3 regions of the Pseudoalteromonas sp. SR44-2 genome follow, and region 3 is predicted to be linked to each of the others. Evidence: predicted binding sites of a transcription regulator. Region 3 holds the regulator's gene; each other region holds the start of a gene.

Region 1 (7,989 bases), on a different contig from region 3:
TAAAAATGCATTTACTCTTGGCATCATATTTATGGCTTGGTCGAGCATTTGATCGGTCCCTTTTTGATAAGCACCTAAAGTAATCATATCTTTGTTTTGTTGATACATTGAATAAACTTGCTTAAGTACACGGGCTTGTTGCATGTGTGGTTCAGAAACGACTTGAGGCATAACACGCGAAATCGATTTTTCTATATCTATGGCGGGATAGTGCCCGCTGTCTGCTAAATCACGCGATAATACGATGTGGCCATCTAAAATAGCTCGTGCTGCATCAGCAATAGGGTCTTGCATATCATCGCCTTCACTCAACACCGTAAAAAAGGCGGTAATTGAACCCTGCCCTTCACCGCCATTACCAGCACGTTCCACCAGCGCAGGTAATTTAGCAAACACCGAAGGCGGATAACCCTTTGTAGCAGGCGGCTCGCCTACAGCAAGTGCAATTTCACGTTGCGCCATTGCATAACGCGTTACCGAATCGAGTAACAATAATACATTTAAACCCTGATCTCTAAAATACTCTGCAATAGTTACCGCACTTTCACAGCCTTTTAAACGCATAAGCGGTGATGAATCAGCGGGCGCTGCAACAACAACTGAGCGTTTACGTCCCTCAACACCGAGTATTTCTTCAATAAATTCTTTTACTTCGCGGCCACGTTCACCGACTAAACCAACAACAATTACATCGGCTTCGCTGCCTCGGGTCATCATACCGAGAAGTACTGACTTACCCACACCTGAGCCTGCAAATAAGCCCATGCGCTGGCCTTGCCCTACTGTAATAACCGAGTTAATAGCACGCACACCTACATCCATAGGTTTACTAATAGGCCTTCTTGAAAGCGGGTTTATAGTATTTTGTGCAAACTTTAAATGATGCTCAGCATTAATTTTACCAAGGCCATCTAGCGGTCGTCCTAAGCCATCCACCACGCGGCCTAATAAACTCATCCCTACAGGTAAACCTAAGTTATTAACTTGAGGAATAACACGCGCACCAGGAAGTACACCAGAGATATGATCATTAGGCATCAAGTACAAAGTTTGATCGTTAAAACCGACTATTTCAGCGTCTACAAAGCCGTGCATAGTTTCTATTTTACATTGGCTACCAACGGGGGCACGTAAACCTCTAGCCTCAAGGGTAAGGCCAACAACACGCGTTAAAATACCTGCCACAGCAGGCGCTGGGGTTTTAATATGTTGTTGATATTGAGATAAGCGTTCGCTTAAAGGTGCACGTTGAGTTGACATAACACGCCAATAAAATAGTTAGATACCACTATTATGCAAAAAACTATCCAACGTTTCTTTGACACGTGTTTTAAGGGTCATGTCGAGTGACGATTGCGCTGTTCTAACTTCACAGCCACCGCGCTCAAGAGTGGGCTCTGCCATTAATTGCCAGTTATTATCAATAATGGTTTGTTCGCCGTAACTCTCTTTTATGAGCTCTAAATCTTCGGGGTTTAAATGAATTCGTACTTTTTCTTGCTCGGCATTAAGAGAATCTATACTTTGCTTTAACGTATGTAAAATCACATCTGGCGATGTTTTTACTTCTTGATAAATAACAGCTTCCGCTAACATGCTAGCAAGTTGTACTAATTGCTTTTCAGCTTGTTCATCTACTTTATCTAGCGGTGCAGTAAGTCCCTCTAAAATAGTTTTTAAACTTGTTAACTGCTCTTCAATTAATGGTTTTACGTCATCAAGGCCTTTTGTTTTACCTTGCTCTAAGCCTTCTTTGTAGCCTGCCTCTTTGCCTTCGCCAACGCCTTTTTCAAAACCGTCTATGTAGCCTTGCTCATGACCTTGCTTGAGGCCTTCTTCGTAGGCGTCTTGCCTAATGCGTTCAAGCTCAACCATAGTAAGCGCAGGCAATTCTGGTTCTTGTGGCTCATCAATTGGCATTTCTTCAGCTAATTCTTTTTTATACAGATCACTGAGCGGTGTGCCGTAAGCCGTAGAGCGATTGCCAAAGCTGCTCTCATCTGGTGCTACATCTGGAATAGCCCAGTTTTTTAATAATTCATCTGCTTCATCAGCCCGAAGTGTGCGCCCTTTGAGTTTGCTCATGGTTTACAAGAACTCCTCGCCACCGCCGCCGCCCAGCTGAATTTCACCTGAGTCAGATAAACGACGCGCTGTTGATAAAATCTCTTTTTGCGCCGCTTCTACCTCACTTATACGAACAGGTGCCATAGCTTCTAAATCATCAGCAAGCATTTCGGCTGCACGCTTAGACATATTGCCCAGTATTTTATCTTTAAGGGCATCGTCGGTGCCTTTAATTGCTTTCATTAATACGTCTTGTTGTACTTCTCGTAGGATTGCTTGAATACCACGGTCTTCAACATCCATTAAGTTTTCAAACACAAACATTAAGTCTTGAATTTGCTGCGACATCTCTTCGTCATGCTCACGAATAGAGTCCATCAACTGCCCTTCTACATTGGTATCTAGGTAGTTCATTATATCTGCAGCTGCTTTTAAGCCACCCATTTTAGCGGCTTGTGCACCTGCTTGGCCGGCAAATTGTTTTTCCATAATTTCGTTTAGCTCTTGCAGTGCTGCAGGCTGAACTTCTTCAAGGTTTGCAATACGCATTGTTAAATCTAAACGCACTTTTTCAGGGAACTGAGCAATAATCTCAGCTGACTGTTCTGGCTCTAAATACGATAATACAATGGTTTGAATTTGCGGATGCTCATTACGAATAATGTTTGCTACCTGCTTAGAGTCCATCCATTTTAATGAATCCAAGCCTTTAGCACCTGAGCCCATAACAATTTGGTCAATAAGGCTAGCGGCTTTGTCTTCACCAAGTGCTGCTGTAAGCGCTTTTTTAATAAAGTCTTCTGACTGAAAACCAATGGTACTAAAGCTTTGAATTTGTTCTATAAACAAGTTGTGTACAGCGCTAATTTTAGCTTGAGATAAATCCTGTAGCCCAGCCATCGCCATACCCACTTTTTGCACCTGTTTAGGTTCTAAGTGTTTAAGGATTTGCGCGGCATCTTCTTCTGATAAACTCAAAAGTAATATAGCAGCTTTATCTACCCCATCTAGCTTATCAACATCAAAGGCTGGCGGGAGTTGTTTTTGTTCTTGATCAGTCATCTTCTGTTAACCACGCTTTCACTACTTGTGATGATAGTTCTGGTTCGTTAGCTACAAGGGCACGAATTGCTTTGAGTAAATCTTCGTCGCCATGTAAATCCGGTAACTGCAGTGTACCATCACTTGAGAAACCAACCGAAGCAGAATCAAAGTCTTTATTTAGCATATCAAGTGTATTGTCGCCAATATCTACGCCTGAACTTAATGCATCTTCGTCGTATTCTTCTAGTGTATCGTCTGGGTAAATTAAGCGCTTAAGCATTGGTTTTACTACTGCCATTATCAATACAATGATAACTAAGGCTCCTAGTACAAGGCGGGCTATTTTCATAAACCAGTCTTGTTCCCACAGTGGCACTTCTATTGCTAAATTTGTTGCTTCACGTACAAACGGTACTGTTACTACTTCAAGTGCATCACCACGTTGCATATCAAAACCTACACCACCTTGTAGTAAGCGACGAATATTTGACAATGCCTCTACCGAGCGCGGGGCCATAGTTGTTTCGCCGTTTTCTCCCACTTTAGGGACGTAGTCAACAGCAACTGACACACTTATTCTGCGTATTACACCACTTTGCTGGCGCTTGTGAGAAATTGTTGTATCGAGTTCATAATTACGTGTTGCTTCTTTGTGGCTACGTGTTGGTGACGTAGCAGTACCTGCGCCGCCTTGTCCTGCAACTTCAGGGATGTTTGAGTTTAGCGGTGGTTGATTTGTAAGCGCACCAGGAATACCAACAGCTAAACCACCAATGTTATTTTCTTCAAATGTGGTTTCGCTTCTAACCGCTGGTAGGTCTGGGTTATAACGCTTTTGAGTTTCCTCAACTGAGCTAAAGTCCATGCTCAAATCAACTTGAGCTGTATAGTTTGCAAGCCCAACAACCGGTATTAAAATACTGTCTATTTTTTCAAGATACTCTTGTTCGCGCTTGCGTTCTAAATCGTATTCTTTACGAGAGCGTGCTGCTAATGAGCTTTGCGAACCTGAATTTAATAATCGACCATTTTGGTCAGTAACCGTAACACGTGCAGGCTCTAAGCCTTGTACTGCTGAAGCAATCATATCAACAACAGAGTCTACCTCTTCACGGTCAAGTGAGCGGCCACGCTTAAGTGTTAATACAACAGTAGCGGATGGTTTTTTCTCTCTGCGGGCAAATACGTTTTCTTTAGGGATGGCTAACAATACTTTGGCGCGAGTAATGTTATTTAGCTCTTCAATGGTGCGGGCAAGTTGTTGCTCGCGACCATGTTTTAAACGTTCACGCTCCAAGCGTTGGCTTACACCAAAGCCCATATCTTGCATAATTATGTCAGAGCCAGATGCAGGGCCTTGCTCTAACCCTTCGCGGGTCATTAGCAATTTAATGTTTTGGTATTCGCTTTCATCAACCGATACAACATTGCCATCAAGTTGGTATTCAATTTTTTGCGCATCTAAAAAGTCTAATGTTTGAATAAGTTCTTCTGTTTGCATTTTGCCTAACGGGCGCATATCTGGCTGACGAGCCCAAATAATAATAAAAATCGCGATAGCTAAACAAATAGCCAATGCTATAACCAATGTTACTTGGCGCAATACATCAACACCATTCAAAGCACTTAAGTAGCCTGACTTTTGTTCTTGTTGATCATCACCACCACTTTGGTCAATACCGCCACCAGCAAGTGCTAGGTCTGTAGATTGGTTAGATTGCGCCACAATAATTCTCCACTACCTAATTAAACAGGCATGTTCATGATTTCTTTATAAGCTTCAACAAGTTTATTACGAACCTGTACTGTAGCCTCAAAAGCAACTGACGATTTTTGAGAAGCAATCATCGCCTCAGCAAGGGATACACTTCGATCCCCCATCTCAACTGCTGTTACTTTTTGCGCGGCATCTTGTTGTAATCCGTGCACTGAATTTATTGCATCACTTAGCATGTCGCCAAATTGTGCTGTAGAAGTAGACTGCACCTGAGTTGGCAGTTTATTAGTTTGATTATTACGGCCGGCTTCTAAAGCCATTGATTGCATTTCTTGAAATACAGCACTGTTTTGAATTTTCATAATTTATCTCTGACACGCAGTGAACTCTTATAAGTAATAAAGCACAAAGCATGCCAAATAATTAATCATTAAAATACAATGGGTTAACTTTAATTTGTGTGAGTCAGAGTTTTGACAACCCTAAGCTCGCAGCGCAAACTTAGGGTTTATAGGAGGTTATGCAGGAAGTGAAATACCTAAATCGCGCATTTGCGCTAGTTTATAACGTAAAGTGCGTGGGCTTATGCCCAACGTTTCGGCAACGTCTTTACGCTTACCTTGGCAACGTGCAAGGGTTTCTAAAATAATACGATGCTCTTTGTCTTTAAGCTCATCTTTATAGCTACCGGTATCTGCCGCTAGTAAACCTTGCTTAGGCTCATCCTCGGCATGCGATTTTTCATCATAATATGCAGAGCTTAACGTGCTTTTGTCAACGCCTTTATCTGCGTGAGCTAATTCTGTTGGCGATACTGTTTGCGCTGGTGCCAATGATGGCTCCATAACAAAGTTATTAGATACTAAGTTTTCGATAAAAATAGCATGCTCGTTTATTGTGTTACCCGTGCGCAGTATAAGCGCACGCTGTATAACATTATCAAGCTCGCGCACATTACCAGGCCACGCGTGAGCCAGTAACTTTTGCTCAGCAGCTTTATCTAAATACGCCATAGGCTCTTTGCTTTTACTTATATGGCGCTCAATTAAATGCTTAGCCAATACAATAATATCGTCAGGGCGTTGGCACAATGGACGCCACATTAGTGGAAAAACATTAAGCCTGTAATATAAATCTTCTCTAAACTGATTATCTACCACAGCTTCTTTTAAATCACGATTACTGGTTGCCAAAATACGTACATCGAGCTGGATTGTTTTACGCCCCCCTAAACGCTCTACTTCACGCTCTTGCAGTACGCGTAAAAGTTTAGCTTGTAGCCCTAAGTCCATTTCAGTAATTTCATCAAGTAAAATAGTGCCTCCTTGTGCTTGCTCAAACTTACCCGGACATGCTTGAATCGCGCCCGTAAAAGCCCCTTTTTCGTAACCAAATAACGTGGCTTCGAGCATATTTTCAGGAATAGCCGCGCAGTTAATCGCTACAAATGGCTCATTACATCGGCTCGACTTATCATGAATATAACGCGCAAGTACTTCCTTACCTGAACCACTTGGACCAAGTACCATAACACTTGCATCAGAGCGTGCTACTTTACTTGCAAGCTCCAATAATTGAATACTAGTTGGGTCAGCAACAACGGGGCCGTCGGTTTCTTTTGCTTTTTCAGGCAAATAACGGCTCACCATATTTAACAGCACTTCAGGTGCAAATGGTTTTGCCATGTAGTCAATTGCACCTAGGCGCATGGCCTCTACCGCATCGTCAATTGTGGCATAGGCCGTCATCATCAATACAGGTAAATCAGGGTGGTTTAATTTAATACTGCGTAGTAAATCAAGTCCACTCATTGCGCCCATTTGCACATCGCTTACAACAAGCGAAAATTGATCTTTTTTAAGCAGTAACATTGCTTGCTCAGCACTGCTCGCTGCAACACATTCAATACCCGACATTTCAAGGGTATCTATTAAGGCTTCACGAAGCCCTGCGTCATCTTCGACAACTAAAATAGTGTTACTCATAATGACCCCTCTAATTTAGATGTTGCCTTAATAGGCAGTAACAAGCTAAAGCAGGCACCACCCTGCGTATTATTAGTCACATCAACACGGCCTTGGTGCGCACTAGCCACCGAACTCACTACAGCAAGCCCTAAACCTGTGCCCTGACTTTTTGTAGTAAAAAATGGTTCAAAAATTTTATCGCTTTGGCTTAAATCAACACCTGGGCCATTGTCGCTCACACTAATACGAACCATATCTAAATCTTTTAAATCTCTTTGTGCGCTAATTTTTACTTTTGCGCCACCGCCAATAACTTGAATACTATTGTGCACTAGATTTTGAATAGCACTGGCCAATGCCGTTTTATTACCAACTATTTGTATATCGGGTTCTGGTAAGCTTACATCCAGCTCACTTTCATTAAGTGCGACCATCGCATCGGCACCTGCTTTAACTTCGGTTAAAAGCTGCTGCATTGAAACTTGCTCAACAACTTGCTGATCGCCACTTTTAGCAAATAACAGCATGTCGTTTACTTGAGTTTCTAAATCTTTTAAACGCGACATTAACTTTGTTTGAAAATTATCACGAGATGCTTCGGGTAAGCGCTTAGACCCTAAATTAGCAGCGTACAGCATAGCGGCTGAGAGCGGCGTACGGACTTGATGCGCTAATGATGCAACCATTTTACCCAGCGCGCTTAATCGCTGCATATGTGCAACACGTTTTTGTAAGCGGCGGGTTTCGGTTAAATCCGTCATTAAAATAAGTTGCCCAGGCTCTGGTGCTAGAGCGGTAATATCAAGCTTTATTAGGCGCCCGTCCTTTAAAGACACTTCATGACCATCATCTTGATGTGGCCTAAAAGAGCGCTGAATAACATTAAACCAGCGTTCGCCTTCAAGTGGCTCGCCAAGCATATCAATCGCTATTTGATTCGCTTTTGCAATCAACCCTTTGCCATCAAGTACAACCACACCTGCTGGCATGGTATCAACCAAGTGCGAAAGCCAACTTGCTTGCTTGCGCAGATCGCTTAATTCACCAATGTACTCCTCTTGAAGTAAACATGGGTTATACTGATTTGCAGAAAAAAACTGTGGTTTTAGCACGCTAGCAAGGGCCATAATCAAATCTCGAATTGATGTAGATATATGTCCAAATGCACGATTTATACCAATATTTATTTACATA
Region 2 (7,989 bases), on a different contig from region 3:
AAACGTCGTCATCAAGCAAGTATTATTCATATTAATGGCTCTGTTGGGCGAGGTACCGCAGGTACTGACATGAATGCAATTCCAGCCTCTGCAATTAAACGCATTGAAGTATTACGTGATGGCGCTGCTGCTCAGTATGGTTCTGATGCCATTGCTGGTGTTATTAATATTGTGCTTAAAGATGGTAGCGAAGGTGGCAAAGCGGCTATTAACTACGGTCAATATTCTGAAGGCGATGGCGAAACCATTAACCTTGATTTTAATAAAGGCTTTGCGCTAGGTGATGACGGTTATTTAAATACAACTATCAATTACCGTGACCGTGCACCGACTAACCGTGCCGGTTTACATGGCTCTTGTCAGTTTTATGGTTGTACAGAACTAAGTGACGGCACTTTACTTGCTGGCGATCCGCGTGAGCTGACAGCCGATCGTGATACCTTTAGAATTGGTGATGCTGATTCTCAGCAGTTTGGTTTAACAATTAATACCGGTTACGAGTTAGGTGATGGCGAGCTTTACGGCTTTATTACTTACTCAACACGCGAAAATGAGTCGGCTGCATTTTTCCGTCATAATGCAAATGCAGGCGGTAACCCAGTACTACAAGATAACGATGCAACGATTCCGCTAGGTTTCTTACCAAAAATCAACACAACTATCGACGATATCTCGTACAACTTTGGTTATAAAACTGAATTTGATAACGATGCAAGCCTTGATTTATCTTACACCTATGGTGAGAACAGCATTGATTACACTACAAGTGACACTATCAATGCCTCATACGCTAACTTTTTACGTTATGACCAAGGCTTAAGTGCAGCTGATATTCGTACAACTATTCCACGTGAAGCGTACGCTTACGGCATGGAATTATCACTGCAAACAATCAATATTGATTTTACGCAAAACTTTGATGATTATTCGTTAGCAATGGGTGCTGAAATACGTACTGATGAATACCGTATTTTAGAAGGTAATGAATATGCGTACCGCGATTACGACACATTAAATGGTGTAAGTATTTACAGCGGTTTAAGTGGCGGTGTTGGCTCTGAAGATGCATCGGGTGGTTCACAAGGTTTTGGTGGTTCATCACCTGCGTCTTCAGTGGATGAGTCACGTGATGTAATTTCATTTTACGTAGATGCAGAATCTTATGTAATTGAAGATGTGATTTTATCTGGTGCACTTCGCTACGATAACTACAAAGGTTTTGGCGATACAGTAAACTTTAAACTTGCTGGTAACTGGTCTATTACCGACGATATTTCATTACGTGGTGCATTAAGCTCAGGATTTAGAGCGCCTTCAATGCAGCAGCTTTACTTTAATAACGTAAGCACACAATTTGTTGTTGATACTAATGGGAATTTAGTTGCAGAAGAAGTTGGTACATTTAGAAATGATTCAACACTTGCGCAAAGTTTAGGTATTCCAAAACTTAAAGAAGAAAAATCACAAAACCGTAGTTTAGGTATTGTGTATAACGTTACCGATAATATTAATGTAACCGTTGATTACTACTCGATTGATATTGACGACCGTATTGTAATTAGTGATCGCTTAGGTAAAGGGTTATCTACAAGCCTTGATGCAGCACTAAATAGTGCAGGTGCTGGCGTAGGGCAGTTTTTCTTAAATGGTGCTGATACAGAAACACGTGGTGTTGATTTTGTAGCAACGTGGAACACTGAAGGTTTAGGCGGCACACTTGATTTTACACTTGCAGCTAACTTTACCAAAACAGATGTTGTATCGTTGTTCTCTCCTGCTGGCTCAAGCCTTGAGACAGTAAAAGTAGAAGATATATTCTCAGCTGAAGACATCTCTATTATAGAAGAGTGGCAACCAGAGGACCGTATTAACTTAAGTGCGCTTTATCAACGTGATGATTGGACTGTTAACCTCTCACTTAATCGTTTTGGTGAATACACAGTAGAAGATGGTGGTCGTCAAACGTATGGCGCAGAAATTTTAACTGACGTTAAAGTTAACTACTTCGTTACTGAAGACTTATCAGTAAATATTGGTGCAAATAACTTGTTCGATGTTTACCCAGATAAAAATGAAATAGGTAACTCTCGCTCAGGTACTATTGTAGATGCTAATGGTAATACCGTAATTAGCAGCTCAGGTGTGTTTGACTACTCACGTCGTTCGGCTCCGTTTGGATTTAACGGTGCTTACTATTACGTAGGTGCAGAATACCGTTTTTAATTACTAACCTCCCTTTTGTTATTTAACTCAAAGGGCCGTAAGGCCCTTTTTTTGGTTTTAGCTTGGGTTGATTTTATTTAGAAATCAAACTTATTGGATAATCATCGTATTGCTTAATACTATTCATTACATTCATTAAAGTATTATGTGTACTGTTTTCGTCTGCAGTTATAAGCACCGAACTTATTTCATATTTAGCCGCGAACATAGCTAAATTAGTCGCAACTTGCTCTAAATCAATTAACCTCCCAGAAAAATATACTCCGTTACTTTCATCAATTTTAAATAAAGCATTTTTTACAGGCTTATCTATTTGAGGGCTGTCGAGTGGTCGGTTTAATTCAATAGCCACAGGTTTTACAAAAGATGTAGTTACAATAAAGAAAATTAGTAATATGAACACTATGTCTAACATCGGGGTCATATCTACATCAGCATTATTTTGCAGTTTAGTTAGTTTTTTCATATTGGACCTTATTTTTAATTAAATGCTGCGGCGCCACAGCAAGGTTTTAGGTACCTATTAACAAAATTAGCACAGCAAAAATAAAGCGTGGTTAAATAAATATTCTAATAATATTAAATATTTGTACTAATTATGTATTTAAAATGTGGTGAAATAAGGCGGTGTTTATACTTATCTGCTTAAATATGGGATCTATTTAGCATCGTTATAGTGTAATTCAATTCGTTAAATTGCTTTAAAAACTATGTAGGTTGGTATTAGAGGCAATAAAAAACCCAGCTCGAGGCTGGGTTCTAGTTATGCGCTATGTCAGCTTAATGCTTTTGCATACGGCTCATTTCTGCATGGCAGCTTTGCATTGTTAATAATGTTTTAGCCAGTGCAGCTTCGCAGTCAGCTGGTTGCGGTTTATCCATTGCTGCTTTAATTTCTTCAAGGGTTTTATCTTCTACCTCTTCAAGCTCTTTTACATACGTGCTGTCGTTGTGTGAGGTGAAAGTAGTCAATAGGGCTGTGTACGCACGTCGTGCTTCAACTGCGAAAGATGAGCCATCTTCGCGTTCGCCTTTTTCATTAATTGCATATGGCTGCAAGCGCTCAACACTCACTTTTCGGGCATCTATCATACGCTGAAAAAGTGCACCAATAGCAGGGTCTTCAACTTTTTCCTGCGCTTTTTGATAAAAATCGATGCCGCTGTTCATAACTTGAATGATGTCAGTAATATGATTTACTTCTGATCCTTGATGGGTGTTCATAATGACCTCTTTAATTAAATGAATGTATAGTTCAATTTAATAAAAGCAATGTATGTTCCACGTTTTAATAGTTATGTAGTTATTTGATTTTGTTGGTTTAATTTTGTTTCAGTAGGATGCTAAGTTAACAGGCAAAAAATTAACCTAGCAATTTTTACATTATATTGTGTAATAAAGTTATTTTAGCTCTTCAGCTACTTCAGCTACTTTTTGACGTAACCAAATGTGACTCGCATCGCGATGTAACAGTGGACTCCAAATCATATCAAGCTCAAAAGGAGGAATTGGAAATGGTGGCTCTAAAATTTTAAGCCCCGGATCATCTAAATATATATTTGCGGCTTTTGAAGGAAGGGTCGCAATCAAATTTTTCTCTTTAGCTAAATGAATAGCTACATGGTAGTTACGCGTAAAAGTGGCAATATTACGATGCTTACCAAAGTGAGCAAGTGCTTCGTCAACCCAGCCAAGTTTTTGCACATCTTTAGGGTCCATGCCTACACCTACACCAAAACCTGTTTTGCTTACCCATATATGGCGCGCTTTTAAATAGCTGTCGAGACTAAAGTTTTCAATTATAGGATTATCGGCTTTTACTAAGCAGCAAAAACTATCTTTCCAAATACGTTTATGATGAAAAGACTGAGGTAAGTTTTCAAAACGGTTGATTGCCATATCTACTTTACCGTTTTCTACATCATGAAAGGTGACATCACTTGGTGTGAGTATATCTAAAGTAGTATCGGGGGCTTCTTCGTGCAATTTACTTAAAAGCTTTGGTGCTAATGTACTTGCAGCGTAATCACTGGCCATTATTCTAAACACACGCTTACTTTGGCTTGCCTCAAATTCTCGATTAGGTGCTAGAGTTTCTTCAAGCGTCATTAATATGCCACGAATAACGGGTTGTAACTCCAAAGCACGCTCGGTAGGCACCATACCATCGCTGGTACGAACTAAAATAGGGTCGTTAAATAAGTTACGAAGACGTTTAAGGCCATTACTCATTGCAGGTTGCGTTATACTCAATTGATTAGCAGCGCGTGTTACGTTGCATTCTCGAAGCAATGTATCGAGGTAAACGAGTAAATTTAAATCTATTTTACTTATATTCATTGTGTGTGTCCTTTAGCGCTTACCAGTGGTGAATAAAGCGCTGTGCTGTCGGGTATGGGTAAATATGACTTACCTGACCATTTTTTATATTTTGTTGTGCCTGCTTCCAAAAGCTAACATCTATAAGCTCTGGATGAGTACTGAGTAAAAACTTTTTATACATAGGGTTTGGCATTACAAATGTACAAAGTTGCTCAGGAAATACATCCTGTGGTGCAACAGAGTAACTTTGTTCATCCATTAAATAGTCGTCATAGCTCTTTGCTTTTGGTAATGCTCTAAAGTTCATATCGGTTAGATATTGAACTTCATCGTAATCGTAAAAAATAATACGTTTGTGCTTGCTTACACCAAAGTTTTTTAAGAGCATATCACCAGGGAATATATTAACAGCAATCATTTCTTTTAGGGCTTGCCCATATTCTTCAATCGCGTCGGCGACACTTTCTTCATCAGCATTTTCTAAAAACAAGTTAAGAGGTGTCATTCGCCGTTCAATATACAAGTGCTTGATGATCAACCAATCGCCCTCAATTACCATTGATGAGCCAATTGTTTTATGTAATTGCGCAAGTAAATTACTATCAAAACGCGCTAAAGGAAATACGACGTTAGAATACTCTATGGTATCGGCCATTCTGCCAACGCGATCATGGTTTTTTACTAGTTGATAGCGCTTTAATACGGTATCACGGCCAAAGGGTTTACTCTCACCAAATTTGTCTTTTATTACTTTAAAAACATAGCCAAATGAGGGAAGGGTGAATACCATCATCACCATACCGGGAGTCCCTGGTGCAATTGTAAACTCATCGCTAGAGTGAGATAAGTGGTTTAAAAATTCTCGGTAAAATTCAGTTTTCCCCTGCTTATGAAAACCCACTGCGTTATAAAGTTCAGCAAGTGTTTTGTTTGGCATAAGTTGATTTAAAAACCGAACAAGTGCTGAAGGTGCGTGAGTCTCTACCATAAAATAAGCGCGGGCAAAGCCAAAAATAACACGCATTTGAGATGACTTAGTTAAAAGTGCATCTAAATATAATCCGTTATCTTCATCGTGTAATACAGCGATTATAAAGGGCTGAACCCCACTTTTTGAAACAACACGACCAACAATATAGGCTGCTTTATTACGATAAAAAGGCGTGTGTAGAATATCAAAGCGCATTTGCCAAGGTTGGTGATGTGTATCGGGGGCTTGTTTATAAAAAGCTTTAACAAGGAGGCGAATATCACGCTCTAAATTTACAAATGGGGCTTTAAAATCAAAATGACTAATAATGCGTTTTATTGTTGGTTTTAGGCCATCAACTACAGGAAAGTATGTTCTATATTCTGCTTCTACAGGTACTGAAGGAGCATCTTTTAAGGTTGCTTCAACAAATATAAAGTCATTATGAAAATAGCGCCTATGGTACAGCCGGCAAAATACAGAGTTATAAAAAGTTTCTGCGAGCTCTGCTTGGGGGTGAAAACATAAAAAATGCTGATATACCTTTTTAACTTCAAGCCATAGGCTTTCATCGAGTTGTTCGGTTGGGGTTTCTTTTTTTAGCGCTTGGGTGGTTTCGTTAACACGATCATCATAATAGCTGATACGCAAACGGCTGATATCATTTATTGCTTGCCAATCTTTTTTTGCGAAGGCAAGAGGGGCTTTGGCTGTTGTTTTTTGAAATAACTGATAGTGCCTTTTAAAACCCGTTAAAATTAATTCAGCAATATGGCGAGGTTGCATTTGCACTCCTTAAAAGTCCCTAGAGTTTATACTCTATTGTGTTAAGGGTATGTTATTTTAAGTTTAAAACCAAGATAAATGTTACTTACTAACTAAGAGTAACTTATTGGAATTGAGCTATCTTTTTTTCGAGAATTTTAATTTGTTTAGTCACAGCCGATACGTTTTTCTTATATGTTTTATTAATTATTTTTAGTTTTTTAGTAATGTCTTTAGTAATACGCTTTTTATCATCAATGGCTAAAATATGATTTAACCGCTCTTGTTGTTTGTATTCAGCACGCTCTTTATTACGATCAAGTATTGTTAGTTTATGGTTATTACTGCGAAGCTCTGCCTGTAAGCCAGATAGAAGCCTTTCACGCTCCAGTTCGTTTAGTTGTTTAGTGTAGTCAACCTTAGGACCAGAATACTGATTACCCGTTGTGTTAACTTTATAAGTCGTTGCTTCGTCGTCACAGGGGAGTTGAGAAAAGACAGTGCCTTTTTCTGTTACACATTTGTAGTAAGTGGTATCGCTAAAGCTAAAAAAACTGATAAGTAAAAAGCTAGAATGGAGAATATAACGAGAAGTTTTAAACATACATGTCATCCTTGGTTTTTATATCTAACAACAATATAAAACTATAACCTAGCTTGGTGGTATATCAAGCTAGGTTAGGATAACTGTTATTGGGTAAAGGTTTTGAGCTTTTTAATACTCTGTACTAAAAATGGGATATCTAAACCTTGTTCAATAGAAAAACCTTCAGCGGCGGAAATGTTTTTAAAGTTACCATCTGAATCTATTAAGGTAATCCTATCTTTTTTATAGGCTATAACAACACCCTGAGAGTAGTTCACGCCCATATCGTCTTTTTTCTTGTATAGATTAACGCCTAGCATTGTTTGCTTGGCAATAGCTTTGCAATTTAAATATTGCCCAACGCTTGTTGCAATTAAATCGCTAGGTTGAATTAGCCCATCTACTTTAGAAATACGTTTGTCAGAGCTGTATAAAGTTGAGGTGGTTACTACTTCTTGCTTGTTATTGGCAAGACTAAAAGCAAAAACCTGTGTTTCATCATCTCGAACAGTAGGGGTATCACTCGCTTTAATTACTCGAATAGCACTAGAGCTATGTGCTTGATCATTAATAAAGCTTAGTTCTTCAATGCCATTTACTTCAATGCTACGGCGCTGACTTTGCCAAACAGGGAGTGTTTGCTCGGTTAAAATTGCTGCTTTATAAAAAGCGGGTAAACCATAAACTAAGCTAAATAGCGTATCGTCATGATTTGTTGGCTGTAAAAACTGCTCTGTTTTATGCATGTTTTTATTCTCGGCAACAAATTTTTCGAGTTGTTGTTGAGTTTCAAATACAAATATATCTACATTAGCTTGTGTGTAGTCCTCGCATTTTTCAAGCGGGCTTGGCATTTGATAACTAATATTTTGGTTATTAATTTTTACGTTGTGTGCTTGCTCGTAGCTTTCTATATCTAGCAGATCATTTTTAGCTAACAAGCTTTTAGCAGTAGTAGGGTATGAAAGTGGCAAAACATTATCTTGTTTTGTTACGTCAAAGTTTAAATTGGCGTCAGCCCAAATATGAATACTGTGGCTAAGCGAAAAACACACGATTAAAAAAGAAATTGCGTAACGTGCAAATTTATATTGCTTTAAACGCTCAAGGTGGTGCCATGTGT
Region 3 (7,989 bases):
CCTTTATAAAACTATGATTGATCGACAATAACTTGGTAAAGCTCAGTATCAGATTTTGCACTGCGTAACTGTTTACAAAAATCTTTGTTGTTTAGTTTATCAGCAATGGTTGCTAGAGTCTTTAAGTGCTGCTGGTTATCGCCATCTGGTACGATGAGTGCGACAAAAATATCAACAGGGCGATTATCGATTGCATCAAAGTTTATTGGAGTTTCGCTAACGAGCACTAAAGCCAAAGGCTCTTCTGCACCGCTCATTCTTCCATGAGGAATAGCAATGCCACGCCCTATACCTGTACTACCTAATTTCTCTCTGCTCATTAAAGCATTAAGAATATCTTGTTGCGGTAAATACGGAAGTTTGTCGTGAGCAAGTTCGCTAATGAACTCTAAAATTCTTTTTTTGCTATTAAAAAGGACCGCAGCTTTGCTGCAGTCCTGGCATATAAGTGAACTTAATTTCATCATATTAGTGTCGAGCAAGCTTCTCTTTGTGTTTGATTACTTGGCGATCGAGCTTGTCGATCAACGAGTCAATAGCGGCATACATATCTTGATGTTCTGTAGAGGCAAATAGCTCAGCACCGCTTACGTGTATTGTGGCTTCTGCTTTTTGATTTAACTTTTCTACATCGAGAATGACATGAACATTATTAATATGATCAGAGTGTCTTTCAAGCTTCGCAAATTTAGTATTAATATAGTCTCTTAGTGAATCGGTTAATTCTACGTGACGACCAGTTAAGTTTAGTTGCATAAGCATTACCCTTTTAGTTTAGCGTCTTAAATCAGACTTTTACGCTGATTTGACGGTGGAATAGCAAGAGATTCGCGGTATTTTGCGATTGTACGTCTCGCTACTTTAATTCCTTGCTCAGCCAATATATCCGCTATTTTGCTATCACTCAATGGTTTTGCTGAGTTTTCTGCTGCGATTAATTTTCGGATAAGCGCACGTATTGCTGTAGATGAACATTCACCACCGTTTTCAGTACTTACATGGCTTGAGAAAAAATATTTAAGCTCAAATATACCACGGGGTGTATGCATGTACTTTTGAGTAGTCACACGCGAAATTGTCGATTCGTGCATTTCTACCATTTCAGCGACATCATTTAAAACCATTGGTTTCATGGCTTCAGGGCCATGTTCAAAAAAGCCTTGTTGTTGCTTAACAATACAATTAGTAACTTTTAATAGCGTGTCGTTTCTACTTTCTAAGCTTTTAATAAACCATTTAGCTTCTTGTAAATGTGAGCGAATAAACTGGCTGTCGCCACTTGATTTTACAGTGCGAGACATTGCCGCGTATTGGCTATTAACACGAATTTTAGGCATGCTATCTGGGTTTAATTCGACAACCCAGCGGCCTTTAATTTTTTTAACTGACACATCAGGAACAACATACTCAGATTCTTCCCTTACAATAGTATCTGCAGGTTTTGGGTTGAGAGTATGTATTAGTGTCATCACTTCTTTAAGCTCTTCTTCTTTAAGCTTAGTTTTTTTCATTAATGTACGATAGTCGCGAGCTGCTAATAGATCAATATGCTCGGTTAAAATCATTTTCGTTTCATTAATGTAAGGTGTTTCTTTATCAAATTGATTAAGCTGAATACACAAACACTCTTGTAAACTACGTGCAGCAATACCAACAGGATCAAACAGTTGGATGCGTTTTAATACCGCTTCAATTTCATCAAGTTCGACTTCGTTATCATCTTCGTTTTCTTGATTAAAGCTTTCTAAAATCTCTTCGCAGCTTAATGTTAAAATACCTGAATCATCGACGGCCTCTACAATCGCAATAGCGATGGCTTCATCGGTAGGGCTAAATGGCGTTAGTTGTAATTGCCACATTAAATACTCATGCAGCGTTTCAGTAGAGGCGCCTTGGTATATTGATTCGTCTTCAGGCATTGGACCTGATGAGGCTGCAGGAGCGGCACTCATGTACTCATCCCAACTGACATCCATAGCCATGTCGTCACTTAGCGTGTCTTTTGCAAGTGCTTCACCAGTATCTTGTTCATATTCGCTCGGAGCATCATCAGCAGATGCGCTAACAGTTATGTCATCGGTATCAGCTTTTTGCTCGTTTTTACCAGCAGCGTCTTCAGAATAGTCTGCCTCTTCAACCTCTAATAGTGGATTACTGTCGAGAGCTTCTTGTATTTCTTGCTGGAGATCCAATGTACTGAGTTGCAACAAACGAATAGCTTGTTGCAGCTGTGGAGTCATTGTAAGTTGCTGGCCCATGCGCAGCTGTAGTGATTGCCTCATGTATCTCTAACAATCCTTTTATGTTGTTATAATTAATACTAGCAGATGCTTAAAGACATGGCGTAAATGTTACAGCCTAAATTGCTCGCCTAAATAAACATCGCGTACTGTTTTATCATTTAATACGTGTTCTGGAGTACCTGATGCAATCAGCTCCCCATGAGAAACAATGTAGGCTTTTTCGCAAACATCAAGGGTCTCTCTTACGTTATGGTCGGTAATTAATACTCCAATCCCACGATTTTTAAGATGTTCTATTATTTTCTTTATATCTAATACCGAAATAGGGTCAACACCGGCAAACGGTTCATCCAGTAATATAAATTTAGGATCTGCTGCCAGCGCTCGTGCTATTTCTACACGACGACGTTCTCCACCCGATAATGCCATACCTTGGCTATCACGAATGTGTTGTATGCTAAATTCATCTAATAAGTTATTGAGCGTGTCTTCTCTGGCTTGTTTATTTAGTTCTTTGCGCGTTTCTAAAATGGCCATTAAGTTTTGATAAACAGTCAGCTTTCTAAAAATTGATGACTCTTGCGGTAAGTAGCCTATGCCTAATCTAGCACGACTATGCATAGGTAAAAGAGTAATATCGTTATCATCAATAGATATTTTACCTTTGTCGCTAGGAACAAGCCCTACAATCATATAAAAAGTCGTTGTTTTACCAGCACCGTTAGGGCCAAGTAAGCCAACTATACTGCCAGCTTGTACTTCAAGGCCGACGTTTTTTACAACTTCACGACCTTTATAGCTTTTTGCCAATAGTTCTGCTTTTAATGTGCTCATGGTTGACCTTTATCGCCTTTTTTACTTTTTTTAGTTTCGATCGGTACTAAAATTGTGTGAACGCGGTCAGTTGAGTTTTCATCTTTTTCGGCACTGATGAGCTGCTGCTCTATGTCGTAGGTAATGCTTTTAGCATTTATTTTTTGTCCGGCTTGCGATACTTGTGCATTACCAACAAGCGTTAAAAAACGCTTAGATACATCATAACGTACTTCATCAGCACTGGCGCTCATAGTCGTGCCGTCTGATTGCTTTTCTTCAAAGTGCGCAGGGCTACCTGTGGCAATTAATAATTGTTTATTATCACCAAGTTCATCACGTTTGTGTACTTCTAGGCGATCGGCTGTAATGCGGCGATTACCGTGAATAATCTCAACGTTTTTCTCAAAAATACCCACATTAGCTTTTAATTGACCTTCTTGCTTGTCGGCACTTATTGAAATTTGATTGGCAGCAGGTTGCGTGTTTTGCTCTGCAGCACTACTATTAAACGCTAGTATAAGTGTAGGAATTATAAGTGATTTTAATATTTTATTGGTCATAATATATGGTTCGCGTATGGTTAATTAGTTTTATCACTTCGGTTTTTAAGTCGGCTTCTAGGCCTTTACCGGTGATTTTTAAATTGGGTCCAGTGATAATGACGGGTTGCTCCGAACGCATTGTTAATAACTTTATATCAACCTGAATATTATCAGCATTGATTTTGTCTATCATGGCGTTATCGGTTAAATTTTTGGCAACCACATTACCTTCTAAAATTAATTGTTTATCTTCGTATAATGTTGCTTCGTCTGCATTTATTTGCCACGTTTGTTGTTCGTTATATAAAGTGAAAATGGGTTTTTCGAAAAACGTGAAACCTAATTGCTGGTATAGCTCCATTTTAGCCGCAGTGACTTTGTGGCTAATTTTACCTTGCTCATCATAGGCTGTCTGTTTGAGCTCAATAGCTATGTAATCAGGCTTAGCAACAACTTCAGGCTCAGCCTGAGGCACAATATTTGTTTGTGTAAAATAAGGGTACCAAAGCCAAACCATACAGCTAATGAATAAAACGCTTAATATTATGCGCGCTGCATTCATGAACTAGTGCCTTGTGTAGTCAATGCTTTACCATTTTCAAGCATGAGCAAATCGGTGAGTTCTCTCACAGCACCAAAACCGCCAGGCATTTGCGTTACATAATGTGACAAACGCTTAATAAGCGGGTGGGCATCATTTACTGCAACGGCAAAGCCTACTAACTCCATAACAGGCATGTCAGGACCGTCATCACCAATATAAGCAATTTGTTCATCGCTAAGGTTGAGTTTATCTTTTAATTCTTGATAGGCAATGAGCTTATTTTCTTGGCCTTGATAAATATGCTGTACGGTTAAGCTGCTCATACGTTGTTGTACTATCTGTGAATGACGACCAGTAATAACAGCTACTTCAAAGCCACTGTTTATAAGTGCTTTAATGCCAAAACCATCTTTTGTATTAAATGCTTTTAGCTCTTCACCTTGATTGCCAAGGTAAATACGGCCATCAGAAAATACACCATCAATATCGCATATAAGTAGTTTTACTTTTTTAGCGCGTGCTTTTGCATCATCGCTCAGCGGTTGATAGAGTTCTTCAAATTGCATTTATAACACTCCTGCTTTTAATAGGTCTTGCATATTTAATGCGCCAATAGGTTGGTTTTTCTCATTGACGACGATTAGGCCATTTATACGTTTACGTTCCATAATATTGAGCGCTTCAGCGGCTAAAATATCTTGCGTAGCTGTAGTGCATGACTTAGTCATAACAACATCTATTTGTGTTGTATGAATATCAATTCTTTGTTCTAAAATGCGACGTAAGTCACCATCGGTAAATAACCCTACGAGTTGCTGATTTTCATCAACAATGGCTGTCATACCTAACCCTTTAGCTGACATTTCTATTAGGGCATCTTTAACTGTTTGTGAAACATCAATAATAGGTGTATTTGCGCCGCTGTGCATAACATCTTTTAAAGTAAGTAATAAGCGCTTGCCTAAACTACCACCTGGGTGAGATAGCGCGAAGTCATCAGCTGTAAAGCCGCGAGCTTCTAATAATGCAACTGCCATGGCATCGCCCATCGCAAGCGTTGCAGTGGTACTTGATGTAGGGGCTAGGCCCAATGAACAAGCTTCTTTTTCTACTTTAATGCACACATGTACATTAGCAAGGGTTGCCATGGTTGATTGCGTATTGCCAGTCATCGCTATCATTTTGGCACCAAGTCGTTTTAAAACCGGAATGATATTTAAAACTTCGCTGGTTTCCCCTGAATTAGAAATAAGCATAACCACGTCATTTTTAGTGATCATACCTAAATCACCATGACTTGCTTCACCAGGATGAACAAAAAACGCAGGGCTGCCAGTACTTGCAAGGGTTGCCGCTATTTTATTGCCAATATGGCCTGATTTTCCCATGCCAATAACAATAATACGGCCTTCACAGTCGTACATTAATTGGCACGCGTTATGAAAATTTTCATCTACATATTGTGCAATATCACTAAGTGCTTGGCGCTCAACATCTAAAACGCGAAGGCCTTGTTCAATAAAGTTTAGCGTTGCCATCATTTACCCTACTTGACTAAAAATATACCCTTGGTAACCCAAAAACGCTATTAGCAATAAGCCGCCTTCTACCCTATTGATACGCTGGGTGCCTCTAAAGTTCAATGACATAATAATAAGAGCAAGTGTTGCACCAATCATAATTAATATATCTCGGCTTACTAACGATGGATCAATTGCTGAAGGATTAATAATACCTGCTAGAGGTAATACAGCTAAAATATTAAATATGTTTGAGCCAACGATATTACCTAGTGCTAAATCATCTTCATTTTTAAGTACACCTGCAACCGAGGCGGCAAGTTCAGGCAAGCTAGTACCAATGGCAATAATTGTTAAACCAATGACTAAGTCGCTTAAGCCGAAGTATTTAGCAATATCAACAGCTGAGCCGATTAAAAAATGAGAACTAACCGGCAAGAGTATCATGCCGACAATTAACCAAAATACCGCTTTTTTAGTAGGTACATCGTTTGGTACATCGTCGCAGGCTTCTGAGACAAATGGGTCATCTTGGTTTTTTGCACGCATAGATACAATGATTAACCCACCGATGAATACGATGAAGCCAACTAAAAGCGCAACACCTTCACTAAATGAAAAGTAGTTATCTGAGAACACATACCAAGTAGCTAAAGATACGAGCATCACTAATGGCATTTCACGTTTTAACGTACTAGATGAAACTGAAAGAGGGCGAAATAGAGCAGTGATACCTAACACAAGTAAAATGTTTGTAATATTAGAGCCAACAGCATTGCCAACGGCTGTGTCGGTTTTGTTAGCTAAAGCGGCAGAGGCTGAAACCATCATTTCAGGGGCTGAAGAGCCCATGGCTACAACGGTCAAACCAACAATAAGTGTAGGTACACCAAAGTTTTTAGCAAGAGCCGCAGCCCCATAAACAAACCTATCGGCACTCCAAACAAGAGCTGCAAAACCAAGAATTAAAATAACAAACGAGGTAACCATTGTGTTAAGCCAGTTATACAAAATACGGATGGCGCGAATAGTAACAAAAGCCAAGATGAAAGTATAAATAAAAGAGTAAGGTCAACTAGGTAACAATGCTGCTTTTAAACAGCTAATTTAAAAATTTAAGCCGGGGTTAAGCTGTTTTAAGCGAGTCTTATAATCCTTTTCATGGGTGTATTACAAAATCTTACGAATTGTTTTTTCCATCTTTGACAAAAAAGCTTTAAAATAGGGGCACTAGTGAACATTTTTATGGAGAGCGACTTGTCGCAATCAATAGTAGAAGTCAAGGATGTTAGCTTTTCGAGAGGCAATAGAACCATATATAAAAATATGAGTTTTAGCGTTCCTAAAGGTAAAATTACTGCGATTATGGGGCCAAGCGGAATTGGCAAAACCACTATGTTGCGTTTAATTGGTGGTCAGCTTAAACCAGATTCAGGTGATATTTTATTTGAAGGTGGCAGCATTCCTAAAATGTCTCGTAAAGAGTTATACGAAGCACGTACTAAAATGAGTATGCTTTTTCAAAGTGGTGCGTTGTTTACTGATATGTCGGTATTTGACAATATCGCGTTTCCTATAAGAGAGCACACAAAGCTAAGTGAAGACCTGATTCGATTAGTTGTGTTAATGAAATTGCAAGCGGTTGGACTACGTGGCGCTAAAGATTTAATGCCATCTGAGTTATCCGGCGGTATGGCAAGGCGTGCTGCACTTGCACGCGCTATAGCACTTGATCCAGAGCTAATCATGTACGATGAACCATTTGCAGGACAAGATCCTATTTCGATGGGCGTATTGGTTAAGCTAATTAAATCGCTTAACGAAGTATTAGGTTTATCGTCTTTAATCGTGACGCACGATGTAACAGAGGTAATGAGTATTGCCGAACACGTTATAATTATCGCCGATCAAGGGGTAATTGGTTCTGGTACTCCAGATGAAATGCGTAATCATGAATCTCCTTTAGTTCAACAGTTTTTAAAAGGCTTGTCGGATGGTCCTGTACCATTTCATTTTCCGGCTCAGGCTTATGCAGACGAACTACTTGGAGAAAAAGCATAATGTTGGATTTATTTCAAAAGCTAGGACATAAAACGCTAGGACGCTTTGCGGCCCTTGGTCGTTCTGCTTATATGCTGTTTAGTGCATTAGCGCATGTTCCTAATTTTAAAAAAGGCACACCGTTACTTGTTCGCCAGCTCTATATGGTTGGTTCGCAATCGTTACTCATTATTATGGTGTCGGGTTTGTTTATCGGTATGGTGTTGGCTTTACAAGGTTACACCGTATTGGTTGGTTATGGCGCTGAAGATAGTTTAGGGCCG

What was found. Region 3 encodes sigma-54, which starts transcription at its own class of promoters, with help from an activator protein. Its sites were predicted from a motif close to GTTGGCACGNNNNTNGNNT; they were not measured.
Region 1: a site for sigma-54 is predicted at 5,230-5,248, ahead of fliE (flagellar hook-basal body complex protein FliE). Genes of this name have one in related genera too.
Region 2: a site for sigma-54 is predicted at 3,491-3,509, ahead of H5115_RS13595 (PA2169 family four-helix-bundle protein). Genes of this name have one in related genera too.

Annotation. Positions count from the first base shown of each region.
Region 1 covers NZ_JACJDW010000012.1:30,214-38,202, reverse strand. Annotated here, with positions in the region: gene fliI (flagellar protein export ATPase FliI) at 1-1,260, opposite strand, end outside; gene fliH (flagellar assembly protein FliH) at 1,279-2,085, opposite strand; gene fliG (flagellar motor switch protein FliG) at 2,089-3,129, opposite strand; gene fliF (flagellar basal-body MS-ring/collar protein FliF) at 3,122-4,837, opposite strand; gene fliE (flagellar hook-basal body complex protein FliE) at 4,858-5,190, opposite strand; gene H5115_RS09275 (sigma-54 dependent transcriptional regulator) at 5,347-6,813, opposite strand; gene H5115_RS09270 (PAS domain-containing sensor histidine kinase) at 6,810-7,922, opposite strand.
Region 2 covers NZ_JACJDW010000021.1:58,041-66,029, forward strand. Annotated here, with positions in the region: gene H5115_RS13585 (TonB-dependent siderophore receptor) at 1-2,223, shown strand, start outside; gene H5115_RS13590 (biopolymer transporter ExbD) at 2,297-2,689, opposite strand; gene H5115_RS13595 (PA2169 family four-helix-bundle protein) at 3,004-3,447, opposite strand; gene H5115_RS13600 (LysR family transcriptional regulator) at 3,625-4,563, opposite strand; gene aceK (bifunctional isocitrate dehydrogenase kinase/phosphatase) at 4,583-6,301, opposite strand; gene H5115_RS13610 (DUF4124 domain-containing protein) at 6,405-6,884, opposite strand; gene H5115_RS13615 (DUF3413 domain-containing protein) at 6,971-7,989, opposite strand, start outside.
Region 3 covers NZ_JACJDW010000008.1:36,226-44,214, forward strand. Annotated here, with positions in the region: gene ptsN (PTS IIA-like nitrogen regulatory protein PtsN) at 12-464, opposite strand; gene hpf (ribosome hibernation promoting factor) at 469-756, opposite strand; gene H5115_RS06785 (RNA polymerase factor sigma-54) at 783-2,282, opposite strand; gene lptB (LPS export ABC transporter ATP-binding protein) at 2,352-3,077, opposite strand; gene lptA (lipopolysaccharide transport periplasmic protein LptA) at 3,074-3,619, opposite strand; gene lptC (LPS export ABC transporter periplasmic protein LptC) at 3,609-4,163, opposite strand; gene kdsC (3-deoxy-manno-octulosonate-8-phosphatase KdsC) at 4,160-4,711, opposite strand; gene H5115_RS06810 (KpsF/GutQ family sugar-phosphate isomerase) at 4,712-5,683, opposite strand; gene H5115_RS06815 (calcium/sodium antiporter) at 5,687-6,655, opposite strand; gene H5115_RS06820 (ATP-binding cassette domain-containing protein) at 6,911-7,726, shown strand; gene mlaE (lipid asymmetry maintenance ABC transporter permease subunit MlaE) at 7,726-7,989, shown strand, end outside.